DNA from 2 places in the Pandoraea thiooxydans genome. Region 2 is predicted to be linked to the other one. Evidence: predicted binding sites of a transcription regulator. Region 2 holds the regulator's gene; the other holds the start of a gene.
What was found. The regulator NrdR, encoded in region 2, represses ribonucleotide reductase genes. The targets are predictions, from matches to a motif close to CACNANATNTNGTG.
Positions count from the first base shown of each region.

Region 1: the regulator NrdR is predicted to act here: its motif matches at 2,699-2,712, upstream of PATSB16_RS00280 (ribonucleoside-diphosphate reductase subunit alpha).

Region 1 covers NZ_CP014839.1:54,593-61,720, forward strand. Annotated here, with positions in the region: gene PATSB16_RS00260 (cytochrome C assembly family protein) at 1-753, shown strand, start outside; gene PATSB16_RS00265 (PP0621 family protein) at 760-1,020, shown strand; gene PATSB16_RS00270 (hypothetical protein) at 1,165-1,677, shown strand; gene ampD (1,6-anhydro-N-acetylmuramyl-L-alanine amidase AmpD) at 1,930-2,562, shown strand; gene PATSB16_RS00280 (ribonucleoside-diphosphate reductase subunit alpha) at 2,925-5,870, shown strand; gene PATSB16_RS00285 (ribonucleotide-diphosphate reductase subunit beta) at 6,023-7,128, shown strand, end outside.
Region 2 covers NZ_CP014839.1:3,035,301-3,042,428, reverse strand. Annotated here, with positions in the region: gene PATSB16_RS13945 (IclR family transcriptional regulator) at 1-335, shown strand, start outside; gene PATSB16_RS13940 (bifunctional enoyl-CoA hydratase/phosphate acetyltransferase) at 395-1,318, shown strand; ZMP/ZTP riboswitch at 1,401-1,505, shown strand; gene glyA (serine hydroxymethyltransferase) at 1,598-2,845, shown strand; gene nrdR (transcriptional regulator NrdR) at 2,881-3,348, shown strand; gene PATSB16_RS13925 (hypothetical protein) at 3,547-4,440, shown strand; gene msrA (peptide-methionine (S)-S-oxide reductase MsrA) at 4,469-5,164, opposite strand; gene PATSB16_RS13915 (cytochrome c biogenesis protein DipZ) at 5,246-7,054, opposite strand; gene msrB (peptide-methionine (R)-S-oxide reductase MsrB) at 7,112-7,128, opposite strand, start outside.

The sequences.
Region 1 (7,128 bases), 1.5 Mb from region 2:
AGTGCCGACGGGGTAATCCGCGTCGCGTTGCTCGCTGCGCTGGTGACCCACGGCGTGTTGCTGCATCAAACGATTTTTCGCGCCGACAGCATGCATTTTGGCTTCGCCTATGCGTTATCCGCAATGCTTTGGCTATCCGCGGGCATTTATTGGATCGAGAGTTACTTCTTCCGCATCGACAGTGTGCGCCTGATGGTGACGCCGGCGGCTTGCCTGGCGAGTGTGATGCCGCTGATTTTTCATGACAACCGGATTTTGCCGTTTGCTGCCAATCCGATGTTCAAGTTGCACTTCGTAATCGCCAACATGGCCTACGGGTTGTTCGCGCTGGCCGCCTTGCATGCATTGTTGATGATCTCCGCCGAGCGCCATCTGCATCCCGTGCAAGGCAGCGAGCCGCCGTCGAGTTGGCTGTCGCACTGGTTCGACACGCTGCCGCCGTTGCTGACGATGGAAAAGCTGCTGTTTCGCATGATCACCGCCGGCTTCGTGCTGCTGACCTTGACGCTGGTTTCGGGAGCAATATTCTCGGAGGAACTCTTCGGCGAGCCGGCCAAGTTCGATCACAAGAATGTATTCGCGGTGATCTCCTGGCTGATGTTCGGCGCGGTGCTGGCTGGGCGGCGCTGGTATGGATGGCGCGGCAAAACGGCGCTGCGCTGGGTGCTGGTCTCGTTTGTGTCGTTGCTGTTGGCTTATATCGGCACTCGCTTCGTGCTCGAGGTTCTGCTGAACCGGGCCGCGGGAGGGTAAGGGACAATGCGCACGATATTGATCGTATTGCTGATACTGATTCTGGGCTCTTGGTATTTGCGCCGCAACGAAAGTCGCCCGGAGACAAATCGCCCGCAGCAGCGCACCCCGTTGCCGCCAGCGGAAAAAATGGTGCGGTGCGCCGAATGCGGCATCTATTTGCCGGCCAGCGAGGCACGGTCGATTGCGCAAACGGGAACCACCGGCACACCGCTCTATTTCTGTTGCGACGCGCACCACAACGCGTTCCAGAAGCGCCACGTTTGAGGCGGCGCCGCAGTTCCCTGGCGTGGTTTATGCTAAGCTCGCCGCGCCTGCCGGCGGCGCTTGCGCTGAGGTCCTGGATGGTCTAAAACTCAAGTAACGAAAAATAAAAACAGCTTTTGGCGACCCGGGGTAGGAGGAAGCGCCATGCGCAAGCGAATATATTTTCTGTTACCCGATCTCACCTGCGCCCAGCAGACGATGCGTGATCTGTTGCTGGCGCGCGTCGAGGTCAAGCATATTCATTTCCTTGCCAAGGAAGGGGCCGATTTGAGCGGTCTGCATGAGGCCAATTTGCTGCAGACGTCGGATATCGTTCACGCCGCCGAAGCCGGTCTCGTGATCGGTGGATTGTGCGGGCTTGCCGTGGGCGCGGTCGCGGCACTCTATCCAATTGTCGGCACCGGGCCGCAGTGGGAGACCGTGATCATCACCGGGCCGCTTGGGTCGCTGTTCGGCGCCTGGGTATCGAGCATGATCGGCAGTTCGGTGCCCAACTCACGGCTCAAGCAGTTTCAGCCGGCGCTCGCGCGCGGCATGATTTTATTGATGGTCGATGTGCCAACCGGGCGCGTGCGGGAGATCAGCGAGATGCTGCGCGACCATCATCCGGAAGCCGATATGGAAGGCGTCGAGCCAGCCATTCCGGCATTTCCGTGAACGGTTCAGGTCGGAAGACCTGAATGCGTCGCACCTGTGAGCGACGCGGGGTGGATCGCCCGCTGGTGAGGCCGGCAACGATACCACGCCTGGGCTTATGTGGAGCCTGTGGAAGCCTTCCGGCAGTGTTTGCGGAAGGCTTCCATTTATCGAGCCACGCCACTTGCCCGCCCGAGCGGGGCGCGGTATCTTCCCTGGGGTCCGCGATCGCTTTGGTGCACCGCGATTTTTCAATCGACTCGACGACCTGTTTTGATTCCCTTCCAAATCGATCCGGCTGGCTGGGCCCATGGCGCTACGCGTGTGGCATCGCCCAACTTCGACGCCCGCCCGCCGGGCGTGGAAGTCGATTTGCTGGTGGTGCACAACATGAGTTTGCCGCCGGGGCAGTTCGGCGGTCCGGCAATTGCCGCATTCTTCACCAATACGCTGGACCATGACAGCCACCCGTTTTTTGAGCAAATTCGCGGTGTGCGCGTGTCTGCTCATTTCCTGATTCGGCGTAACGGGGAGGTCGTGCAATTCGTCTCGTGCGATGCACGTGCCTGGCATGCGGGACTGTCGGAATTTTTCGGACGCGAGCGCTGCAACGATTTTTCGCTTGGCGTGGAACTCGAGGGGGCCGATGACGTGCCGTTCGATGCGGCGCAATATCGCGCGCTTGGCCAATTGATTGCTGCGCTGATGGCGCGTTATCCGATCAAGGCGATTGCCGGCCACGCGGATATCGCGCCGCACCGCAAGACCGACCCGGGCCCTTGTTTTGACTGGCTCGCACTGCAACAAGCTTGTCGACTTCCAGGGCGCTACTTTCCTTACCAGGCCGGCATGCCAGACGCTGCGGCGGCAAGCGACGCTGATCCCGGCGCATCGCGTCAACCATAAATCTACTGCGCGACCACCGGGTTTTCCCGGACGCGAAAACGACTTGTGGCGCGGTTTTCAGGCAAGAAATTTCAAAAATTTTCTTTGGAGAACCACGACGGTATCCACTATACTTAGTGGGAAATAGCAACGCCACCACTATATATAGTGGTTATGCGCAGGTCGATCTGTCCGGCTCGATGAGCTCGGCAACACGCGGCAACCTCGCGCAACGGCGGGCCGCCGACGCGATGAGGCTCACATTAAGCGTCTCTTTCGTTGGCGGTGAACCTGACTGTGCCGATAGTACGGCACCCCAAGCGTCACCGGATCTTCGGCAAGAAGACTCGATGACGAAAGCACAATGACCCGGGAGTTTTTACATGCAAATCACCGAAAACCCAACCCGTCCGAATTCTCCGACCGCTGGCTCTACGCAGAGCGGTGGCGCGGGAATGTCGGCGCCGCAATCGAGCGGCGCGTTTGCATCTGCGTCGATGGCTGATTACAAAATCATCCGGCGCAATGGCACGGTGGTGGGTTTCGAGCCGTCGAAAATCGCGATTGCCGTGACCAAGGCTTTCCTGGCCGTCAACGGCGGCCCCGGCGCGGCATCCGCGCGGATTCGCGAACTGGTGGAGCAGCTGACCCAGAACGTCGTGCGCGCGCTGGTGCGCAGCCGGCCGGCCGGCGGCACGTTCCATATCGAAGACATCCAGGACCAGGTCGAACTGGCGCTCATGCGCGCTGGCGAGCATAACGTCGCGCGTGCTTACGTGCTTTATCGCGAGAAGCGTTCTCAGGAGCGCGCTCAGCAGGGTGAAGCCGGCGCGCAGCAGGCCGGTTTCAATATCAACGTCACCGATAACGGCGTGACGCGTCCGCTCGACATGGACGTGCTGCGCAACGTGCTGGTCTCCGCCTGCGAAAATCTGGGCGACGCGGTCGACGCCGAACCGATTCTGCGCGAGACACTCAAGAATCTGTATGACGGCGTGCCGCTGTCGCAGGTCTACGACTCCGCGATTCTGGCCGCGCGAACGTTGATCGAGCAGGACCCGGCCTACAGTCAGGTTACCGCCCGTATCCTGCTGCACACGATTCGCCGCGAAATCCTGGGCGAGGAAGTCACTCAGGCGGCGATGGCCACGCGCTACGCCGAATACTTCCCGCAGTTCATCAAGCGCGGCGTCAACGCCGAGCTGCTCGACGAAAAGCTGCTGCAGTTCGATCTGCAAAAATTGGGGGCCGCGCTCGACGCTTCGCGCGATTTCCAGTTCAACTACCTGGGCCTGCAGACGCTGTACGACCGCTACTTCCTGCATGACGACGGTGCGCGCATCGAAATGCCGCAAGCCTTCTTCATGCGCGTTGCCATGGGGCTGTCGCTCAACGAAGTCGATCGTGAAGCGCGCGCCATCGAATTCTACGAAATCCTCTCGACGTTCGATTTCATGAGCTCCACGCCGACCCTGTTCAATTCGGGTACGCGGCGTTCGCAATTGTCGTCGTGCTACCTCACGACGGTTGCCGACGATCTCGATGGCATCTACGAAGCGCTCAAGGAAAACGCATTGCTGTCGAAGTTTGCCGGCGGCCTCGGCAACGACTGGACCCGAGTGCGCGCGCTGGGCTCGCACATCAAGGGGACCAACGGCAAGAGCCAGGGCGTGGTGCCGTTCTTGAAAGTCGTCAACGACACCGCCGTCGCGGTGAACCAGGGCGGCAAGCGCAAAGGGGCGGTATGCGCGTACCTGGAAACCTGGCACCTCGACATCGAAGAATTCCTCGAGCTGCGCAAGAATACCGGTGACGATCGCCGTCGCACGCACGACATGAACACCGCCAACTGGATTCCCGACCTGTTCATGAAGCGGGTGATGGAGGGCGGCGATTGGACGCTGTTCTCGCCCTCGACCTGCCCCGATCTGCACGACAAGGTCGGCAAGGAATTCGAGGCGGCCTATCTCGGTTATGAGGAAAAGGTCGCACGCGGCGAATTGAAGCTGTTCAAGAAGCTGCCGGCGCAGACCCTGTGGCGCAAGATGCTCGGCATGCTGTTCGAGACCGGCCATCCGTGGATCACCTTCAAGGATCCGTGCAACATCCGCTCGCCTCAGCAGCACGTCGGCGTCGTGCACTCGTCCAACCTGTGCACCGAAATCACGCTGAACACCAATGAGAATGAGATTGCCGTGTGCAACCTGGGCTCGGTCAATCTCGTGGCCCACATGAAGCGGCAGCCGGACGGCAGCTACGTGCTCGACCACGACAAGCTCAAGCGCACCGTTCATACGGCGATGCGCATGCTCGACAACGTCATCGACATCAACTACTACGCGGTCAACAAGGCGCGCAATTCGAACCTGCGTCACCGCCCGGTGGGCATGGGCATCATGGGCTTCCAGGACTGCCTGCACCTGCTGCGCACCCCCTACGCGTCCGAAGCGGCGGTCGAATTCGCCGACCGCTCGATGGAGGCGGTGTGCTATTACGCTTACTGGGCTTCCACCGAGCTGGCGGCCGAGCGGGGCCGCTACCTGTCCTACTCGGGCTCGCTGTGGGATCGCGGCATCCTGCCGCAGGATTCGCTCAAGCTGCTGGCCGAGGAACGCGGCGGCTACCTGGAGGTCGACGAGTCGAGTTCGATGGACTGGGATGCGCTGCGCGCACGCATCAAGCACTACGGCATGCGCAATTCGAACTGTATCGCGATCGCCCCGACCGCGACCATCTCCAACATCATCGGCGTATCGGCCTGCATCGAGCCCACGTACCAGAATCTGTACGTGAAATCGAATCTGTCGGGCGAATTCACGGTGGTCAACGACTACCTGGTGCGCGACCTGAAGGAGCGCGGCCTGTGGGACGAAGTGATGGTCGCCGACCTGAAGTACTTCGACGGCTCGCTGGCCCGTATCGACCGCATTCCGTCCGACCTGCGTGCGCTGTATGCCACGGCTTTCGAAGTCGAGCCGAAATGGCTGGTCGAGGCCGCCTCCCGTCGCCAGAAATGGATCGACCAGGCCCAGTCGCTCAATATTTATATGGCGGGCGCCTCCGGCAAGAAGCTGGACGAAACCTACAAGCTGGCCTGGCTGCGCGGCTTGAAGACCACCTACTATCTGCGCACGATGTCCGCGACCCACGTCGAGAAATCGACGGTCAAGACCGGCACGCTCAATGCGGTGTCCTCCGGCGGGGGCGGCGGCGAGGTGCAGGCTGCGGCCGCACCGATCGAGACGCCGGCGATGCCCGAGCCCGAAGGGCAGGTATGCATGCTGCGCCCAGGCGACGCCGGGTTCGATGAGTGCGAGGCGTGCCAATAAGTTCGCTGCAATGGCGGCGCCCCGGGGCCAGCCCCGCGGCGAGCCTCCGTGCGCTCTGATCCGACGGCGCCGCGCAATTGCAGACAAGACCGTTGCCGCCTCGAGCGAGGTGGCAACGGCTGGTGTAAATCAATGCATAGAGGAAGATAACCATGCTGACTTGGGAAGATGATCTCGCCCCTGCCGCTCAACCGGGTGCCCAGGCGTTGGCTCAAGGCCGTCCGGCACTGCAGGCTGCCGTCGCGCCGCGCGCCGACGAACAGGCGCTGCCGCCGAGCGCTGTGCACGGCAACATTCTCGGGACCGACGCCGGGAACAACCCGAACACGATTTCGGCCGCGTCGAACCGCCGCGTCAACGCCGCCGACAAGCGCGTCATCAACGGGGCAACCGACGTCAACCAGCTTGTCCCGTTCAAATATAAGTGGGCGTGGGAGAAATATCTGGCGGGTTGCGCGAATCACTGGATGCCGCAGGAAATCAACATGTCCCGTGACATCGCGCTATGGAAGGATCCCAATGGCCTGACCGAAGACGAGCGGCGCATCATCAAGCGCAATCTCGGTTTCTTTGTCACCGCCGATTCGCTGGCCGCCAACAACATCGTGCTGGGCACCTATCGTCACATCACGGCGCCGGAGTGCCGGCAGTTTCTGTTGCGGCAGGCCTTCGAGGAAGCGATCCATACTCACGCCTACCAATACATCGTGGAGAGCCTGGGGCTCGACGAAGGCGAGATCTTCAACGCCTATCATGAAGTCGCCGCCATTCGTGCCAAGGACGAATTCCTGATTCCGTTCATCGACACACTGACCGACCCCGCCTTCAAGACCGGGACGCTGGAGACGGATCAGAAGTTGCTCAAATCGCTGATCGTGTTCGCCTGCATCATGGAGGGTCTGTTCTTCTATGTCGGCTTCACGCAGATTCTGGCGCTCGGTCGCCAGAACAAGATGACGGGCGCTGCCGAGCAGTATCAATACATCCTGCGCGACGAGTCGATGCACTGCAATTTCGGTATCGACCTCATTAACCAGATCAAGCTGGAAAATCCGCACCTGTGGACGTCCGAGTTCCGCGACGAACTGCGCGAGCTGTTCAAGCACGCCGTCGATCTCGAGTATCGCTACGCCGAAGACACCATGCCGCGTGGCGTGCTGGGCCTGAATGCGGGCATGTTCAAGAGCTATCTGCGCTTCATCTGCAACCGCCGCTGCACGCAGATCGGACTCGAGCCGCTATTCCCCAATGAAGAGAA
Region 2 (7,128 bases):
CCAGCGGCAAGCTGCTGCTGGCGATGCTGCCGCGCGAGGAGCGCGGCATGCTGGTGCGAACCCTGAAGCTCGAACGCTTCACGGCCAACACCATCACCGACGTGGAATTGCTGGAGGCCGAGCTCGATCGCATCGCCTACAAGCAGATCGGGGTCGACAACGAAGAATTCGTGGCTGGCATCGCCTGCGTGGCGGCGCCCTTGATCTCGGTCAACGGCACGTGCCTGGCGGCCATCGCGGTGCACGCGCCGATCGCCCGCACGCCGCTGTCGCGGGCCATGGAGTTCGTGCCGCGCCTGCAGGAAGCAGCCCGGGAACTGGCGCAAACATTTTAGTCGCGGGAGCTCCTCCCGGCCGGCCAGGCCAGGGGCGGCGCGCCCGTCCAGGAGGAGACATGTCGTATACCTACCCCTATTTGAACGGCCTGATCGATCAGGCCGCCGGCTCCAGCATCACGATCGCCGTCGTTTATCCGTGCGAAGAAGTCTCGCTGCGCGCCGCGATCGGCGCGAGCACTCGCGGGCTGGGCAAGCTGCTGCTGGTCGGGCCGCGCGAGCGCATGACGCAGGTGGCCGCTGCCGGCGGCATCGACCTGAGCGGTGCAACCCTGGTCGACACCCCCGACGATCCGGTCGCCGCTGCGCGGGAGGCCGCCGCACTGGTCGGACAAGGGCAGGCCCAGGCCATCATGAAAGGCAGCCTGCACACCGACGAACTGATGGGGGTGCTGGTCGGCCGTGAGGCGGGCCTGCGCACCAGCCGCCGCATCTCGCATGTGTTCCTGTTCGACATGGCCGACATGCCCAAGCCGCTGATGCTGACCGATTGCGTGGTCAATATCGCGCCGGATCTGATGGTCAAGCGCGATATCGTCCAGAATGCGATCGATCTCGCGCATGTGGTCGGCATTGCCAAACCGCTGGTCGGCATTCTGTCGGCCACCGAGTCGGTCAATCCGGCCATTCCGGGCACGCTCGACGCGGCGGCGCTGTGCAAGATGGCCGATCGGGGCCAGATTACCGGCGGCGTGCTGGACGGCCCGCTGGCGTTCGACAATGCCATCTCGCTCGAATCGGCCCGCATCAAGAAAATCCATTCGCCGGTGGCCGGCCATCCCGACATCCTGCTGGTGCCCAATCTCGAAACCGGCAATACCCTCTATAAATCGCTGGTCTACCTGGGCCACGCCGAATGCGCGGGGCTGGTGCTCGGCACCCGGGTGCCGGTGATCCTCACCAGCCGGGCCGATTCGCCGTTCTCGCGGCTGGCCTCGGTCGCCCTCGGCGTGCTGTTCGCGGCACGCAAGCCGGCCGCCTGAATCCGGCGCGGCGGCCGCGCAACACCACCGGGGTTTGGCCCGGTTGCCTATCAGGCCGTCCTCGCATACACTACTGGCGCCATATCCCCCGCGTGACTGGCGATTACGGCATGCCCGGCATGCCCGAGGTGGACTGACCCACCGGGAAGCGCGGGGCGCATTTTTGCCGTTCGCCTGGGCAGCCGTGATGGCGGGGCTGCTCTGTCTATTGCTTGCCACCAATCGTTGGCATGCCCGCCCCGCCTCATCGGATAACCTGTTCAACCCAACGGAAAACCCATGTTCGACAAAGCCAAGGACACGATCGCGAATATCGACCCCGAAATCTGGGCGGTCATTCAGCAGGAAAATCAGCGCCAGGAAGACCATATCGAGCTGATCGCCTCGGAAAACTACACCAGCCCGGCGGTCATGGCCGCACAGGGCTCGCAGCTCACCAACAAGTACGCCGAGGGATACCCGGGCAAGCGCTATTACGGCGGTTGCGAATACGTCGACGTGGTCGAGCAGCTGGCGATCGATCGCGTCAAGCAACTGTTCGGCGCCGAGGCCGCCAACGTGCAGCCGAACTCCGGCTCCCAGGCCAATCAGGGTGTGTTCTTCGCCGCGCTCAAGCCGGGCGACACGATCATGGGCATGAGCCTGGCGCATGGCGGCCACCTCACGCACGGCTCGCCGGTCAACATGTCCGGCAAGTGGTTCAACGTGGTCAGCTACGGGCTGAACGAAAAAGAAGAGATCGATTACGACGCCGCCGCCAAGCTGGCCGAACAGCACAAACCGAAGCTGATCGTCGCGGGCGCCTCGGCTTATTCGCTGCACATCGATTTCGAGCGCATGTCGCAGATCGCCAAATCGATCGGCGCTTACTTCATGGTCGACATGGCGCACTATGCCGGCCTGATCGCCGCCGGCGTCTACCCGAACCCGGTGCCGTTCGCCGACTTCGTCACCACCACCACGCACAAGAGCCTGCGCGGCCCGCGCGGCGGCGTGATCCTGATGAAGGCCGAGCACGAGAAGATCGTCAACTCGGCGATTTTCCCCGGCATTCAGGGCGGCCCGCTGATGCACGTGATCGCCGGCAAGGCCGTGGCCTTCAAGGAGGCGCTGTCGCCCGATTTCAAGGTGTACCAGCAACAGGTGGTGGACAATGCCCGCGTGCTGGCCGAGACCCTGGTGCAGCGCGGTTTGCGCATCGTCTCCGGGCGCACCGAGTCGCACGTGATGCTGGTCGACCTGCGCGCCAAGCAAATCACCGGCAAGGCGGCCGAAGCGGCGCTGGGCGAAGCCCACATGACGGTCAACAAGAACGCCATTCCGAACGATCCGGAAAAGCCGTTCGTGACCAGCGGCATTCGTCTGGGCTCGCCGGCGATGACCACGCGCGGCTTCGGGCAAGCCGAGACCGTGCAAGTGGGCAACCTGATCGCCGACGTGCTCGAGAATCCCGCCGATGCGGCGAACCTCGAACGCGCGCGCGCGCAAGTGGCCGACCTGACCAAGCGTTTCCCGGTCTATCGCTGAGCGCCTGAGCCTGCTACCCACCACGGCCCGCCGCGATGCGCTGCCCCTTCTGCCGTCACGATGACACCCAGGTCATCGACTCGCGCGAGGCCGAGGACGGCGCCGCCATCCGGCGGCGCCGCAAATGCCCCTCCTGCGACAAGCGCTTCACGACCTACGAACGGGTCGAACTGGCGCTGCCCTCGGTCGTCAAGAAAGACGGCAGCCGGGCCGACTACGATCGCGCCAAGGTGCGCGCCAGCATGCAGCTGGCGATTCGCAAGCGCCCCGTCAGCGCCGAAGCGCTCGACGCCGCCATCGCCCGCATCGAATACAAACTGCTGGCCGGCGGCGAGCGCGAAGTCGTCAGCCAGCGCATCGGCGAACTGGTGATGCGCGAGCTCAAGCGGCTCGACAAGATCGCCTACATCCGTTTCGCATCCGTCTACCGCAGTTTCGAAGACGTCGCCGAATTCCGCGACGTGCTCGAAGAGATCGACAGCGAGCGACCCAAGCGGCGCTGATCCGGGGTCATTTCCGCTGTGTTGCGCAGACCAGGCCGAACGGACAGTTCGGCCTTTTCGTTTGTGCGCAGCTGTGCGCCAAGGATCGTACCGCCATTCTTTATGGGTCTTAATCCGCAATCGGAGATTTCTAATGTCCGCCAGGAATTCACCCCGATAGCATGTCGCTCCATTCATCGAATACAAAACATCAACCTCATGAGCGATCTCGCGACCACGCAATGGGTCATGGTGCTTGCTTTGATCTCCGCCGTGAGCCGGGCTGGATTGAATCTCATCGACCGATACCAGATCGGGCTGAAAAATCTCTCCATTCTCAACGTCAATTTATGGAATAACCTCATTCCGGCGGCATTGATGACGCTCGCAGGCCTGCTGCTGGGTGCGGGGCGCGAGATCGCGCATTGCCTGCTGGATTGGCGCACCGTGGGCTTTGCCGCTCTGGTGCAGTTGACTGCCTATGCTTTTTCGTATGGGTTTCGTCACCTGAACGTCAACCAGGTCACGGTCGTTGGCAAGTTCTCCGATTTACTCATCCCCATCGGGATATTTTGGACAACATACGACTGGCAGTGGAAAACCTATGGCTTTGCGGTTGCCACGACGCTGGTGAGCTTGCCGATTTTCCTTGCGGCGGATTCGCGCCACCGCCGTTCCGGGCTTTTGACCGCCGGCGCTTTCATAGCCGGTGCGCTGGTGCTGCAGGCCGGTCTCTCGCCGCTTCTGGCACCGTCTTTCTCCGCTTCGCACCTGCGGCTCGCCGTGGTTTTCACGACCGCGGTCATCATCTGGCGGGCGGCCCTGAGCTGCATCCCCTTGTGGCGTCGGTTGATGCAGCGGCAGTCGCACGTTTTCAGACCGCCGCTGAGCGGCATGCTGTTGCTCAGGGGCGGTCTCACGGTCGTCACGCAAATGACCTTCATCGGCGCCGTCGGCAGCACCGTCTCGGCGGTCGCCTGGCCCATCTTGAACTCGACGGGATTCCTCGCCATGCTGCTTTCGAGCCTGCTGCGCAAGGACCACGTCACCGGCAAACAGAAGTGGGTGGTCGCCGCCATTGACGGGTTGACGGCGCTGCGCTTCTTTGCCTGAGCGGCGGGCGCCGAGCCGCCGGTGCGTCTTACCGAGCCGCCGCACTCACCAACACCGGATCGCTGCGATACCAATGCGGGAAAAGCTGTTTCAGGTTGGCGATCTTCGGCAGATCGTTATAGGCGATGTACGGGTTGTCAGGATGCAGCGTCAAAAAGTTTTGGTGATAGCCCTCGGCAGGGTAAAAGCCCTTGAAGGTTTCCACCCGCGTGACGATCGGCGCGGGGAATACGTGCGCGGCGTCGAGCTGGGCGATATACGCCTGCGCCACGCTGCGCTGCATCGCGTTTTGAGGAAAGATCGCCGAGCGGTATTGGGTACCGTGATCGGGCCCCTGGTAGTTGAGCTCGGTCGGGTTCTGCACTACCGAGAAATAGATCTGCAGCAGGCGCCCATAGGTGATCTTGGTCGGATCGTAGGTGATGCGCACCGATTCGGCGTGGCCGGTGTCGCCGCCGCTGACCGTTTCGTACTGGGCCGTGCTGGCCGCGCCGCCCGAGTAGCCCGACACCGCCTGCGTGACGCCGCGCACGTGCTGGAAGACCCCTTGCACGCCCCAGAAGCAGCCGCCGGCGAGCACGGCTGTCTCGCTATGCACGGAGCCGACGGTTTCATCCTTGGCCGGGGCCGGAATGGTGACCGCATTCTCGGCCGACTGTACCGACCCTTGCCATGCCAGCAGGCCGGCCAGCACGACGGCGGCGCCGGCCATTTTCAACAGCATCGGCCGAGTCCAGCGCGTGCGACGACGGATTGAAGTATTCATGATGTGATTCCTCGATACATGCTTGAGTGGCGTAACAAGTCATCCGAAAGTAAAAGCGTACGCTTGAACGCCCGGATCCAGAAATTCAATTGCAAAGGTGCGGTCGGTCACGGTCTTGTCCTGCCGAACCAATTGATATAGCCGCTGTTCGGTAATCGTGCCGTCGCCCTTGGCGTCGACATCGACCCCGTGCGCAGCGCCCGGCGGCGCGCCGTCGATGCTCACGCGAAAGCGTACCGGCTTGCCGTCCTTGGCCGGTCCGAGCACGAGATTCAGGTCGCGCGCATGAAAGCGGTACACGATGCGGCCCGTCGCGCCGTCGAGCGTGGCATGGGCGCCGCCCACCTGCCAGGTGCCCGCCAGGCCCCACTGATTGAGCGCCGGCCGCGCCGGGGCCGTATATTGCTGCGGCAAATTGCGTGTCTGGCCGCCCGCAGACGCAAACCGCTCGGCGCGCTGGTAGCCGATATAAGTCTCGGGCGATTGCAGATCGGCATTGTCGGGCGCCATTTGCACGCCTTTATCGGGCGTGCCGACCAGGCCGGTTGCGACGTTTCGATGGCCCGCCTCGGCCAGCAGTTGCTGAATCGCGTGTTCGGTCTGCGCGTATTCACCCTCGCCGAAGTGATGATGGCGAATTCGGCCCTGCGCGTCGACGAGATACTCCGCCGGCCAGTACTCGTTGTGCAGCGCGCGCCAGATCGCATAGTGATTGTCGATCGCGACCGGGTAATCGATGCCCAGCTCGTGCACCGCGCGCTTGACGTTCGCCACGTTGCGCTCGAACGCGAACTCCGGCGCATGCACGCCGATGACCACCAGCCCCTGGTCACGATACTTTTTCGCCCACGCCTTCACATACGGCAACGTGCGCAGGCAATTGATGCACGAATAGGTCCACACATCGAGCAGCAACACCTTGCCGCGCAGATCCTGCGCGGTCAGCGGCGGCGAATTGAGCCACTGCACGGCGCCCGACAGCGGCGGCAATTGCCCCTCGACCGGCAGCGCGACGCTGGCCGTCGTGACCGAAGCAGCCGTGCGCACCATGCGCATCGACGAATCCGGTTGCGCCTGCGCGGCCATCATCGCGCCGTCCCGGGCCGGGCCGGCAAGGTGCGTCGCCGCGGGAGAAAGCTCGTGGATCAATGCTTGCTCGAGACCGCTGGTGGCTACCGTCGAGACGCTGGCCAAGGCGCCGGTGTCGAGCCCAAGAGCGATGGCCGCCACGCCGCCGAGCATCGCCGCGCCGAGTCCGCGCCGAATCCATTCGCCGGCGCCCAGCGAGCGTTTCATGGCGGCGAACACCTTGCTGCCGAGCAGCAGCGCCACCGCCAGCGACGTGGCGGCGCCCGCGGCATACGCCAGCAGCAACAGCGTAGTGCCCACGCTGGCGCCGTGCAGTGCGGCGCCGGTCAGTACCAGCCCGAGAATCGGTCCGGCACACGGCGCCCACAGCAGCCCGGTCGCAATGCCGAGCAGGAACGACGATTTGGCGCCGGGTTGCCCGCTGGCGTTGGCGGCGCTCGACAAGCGATTGCCAAGTGCGACCAGCGGGCGCGTCAGATGCTCGGCCAGGCGGGGCACCAGCAGCGTCATCCCGAACAAACCCAGCATGATCAACGCCAGCCAGCGCCCGTATTGGTTGGCGGCGACCACCCAGCCGCCGCCGACGGCCGCCAGGGTAGCGACCGCGGCGAACGTCAGCACCATACCGGCCAGCAGCGGCAGGCCGCTGCGCGCGAAAGGCTGGTCCGCGCGCGAGAACACGAACGGCAGCACGGGCAGGATGCATGGACTCAGAATCGTCAGCACGCCGCCGAGATAAGCGAGCACAATGAGTAGCATTGGAGGATTCCTTGGTTTGGTTGATGCAACGATCGATCCGGGCAGGCTCGGCCGCGTTCAGGCGGCCTTGGGTG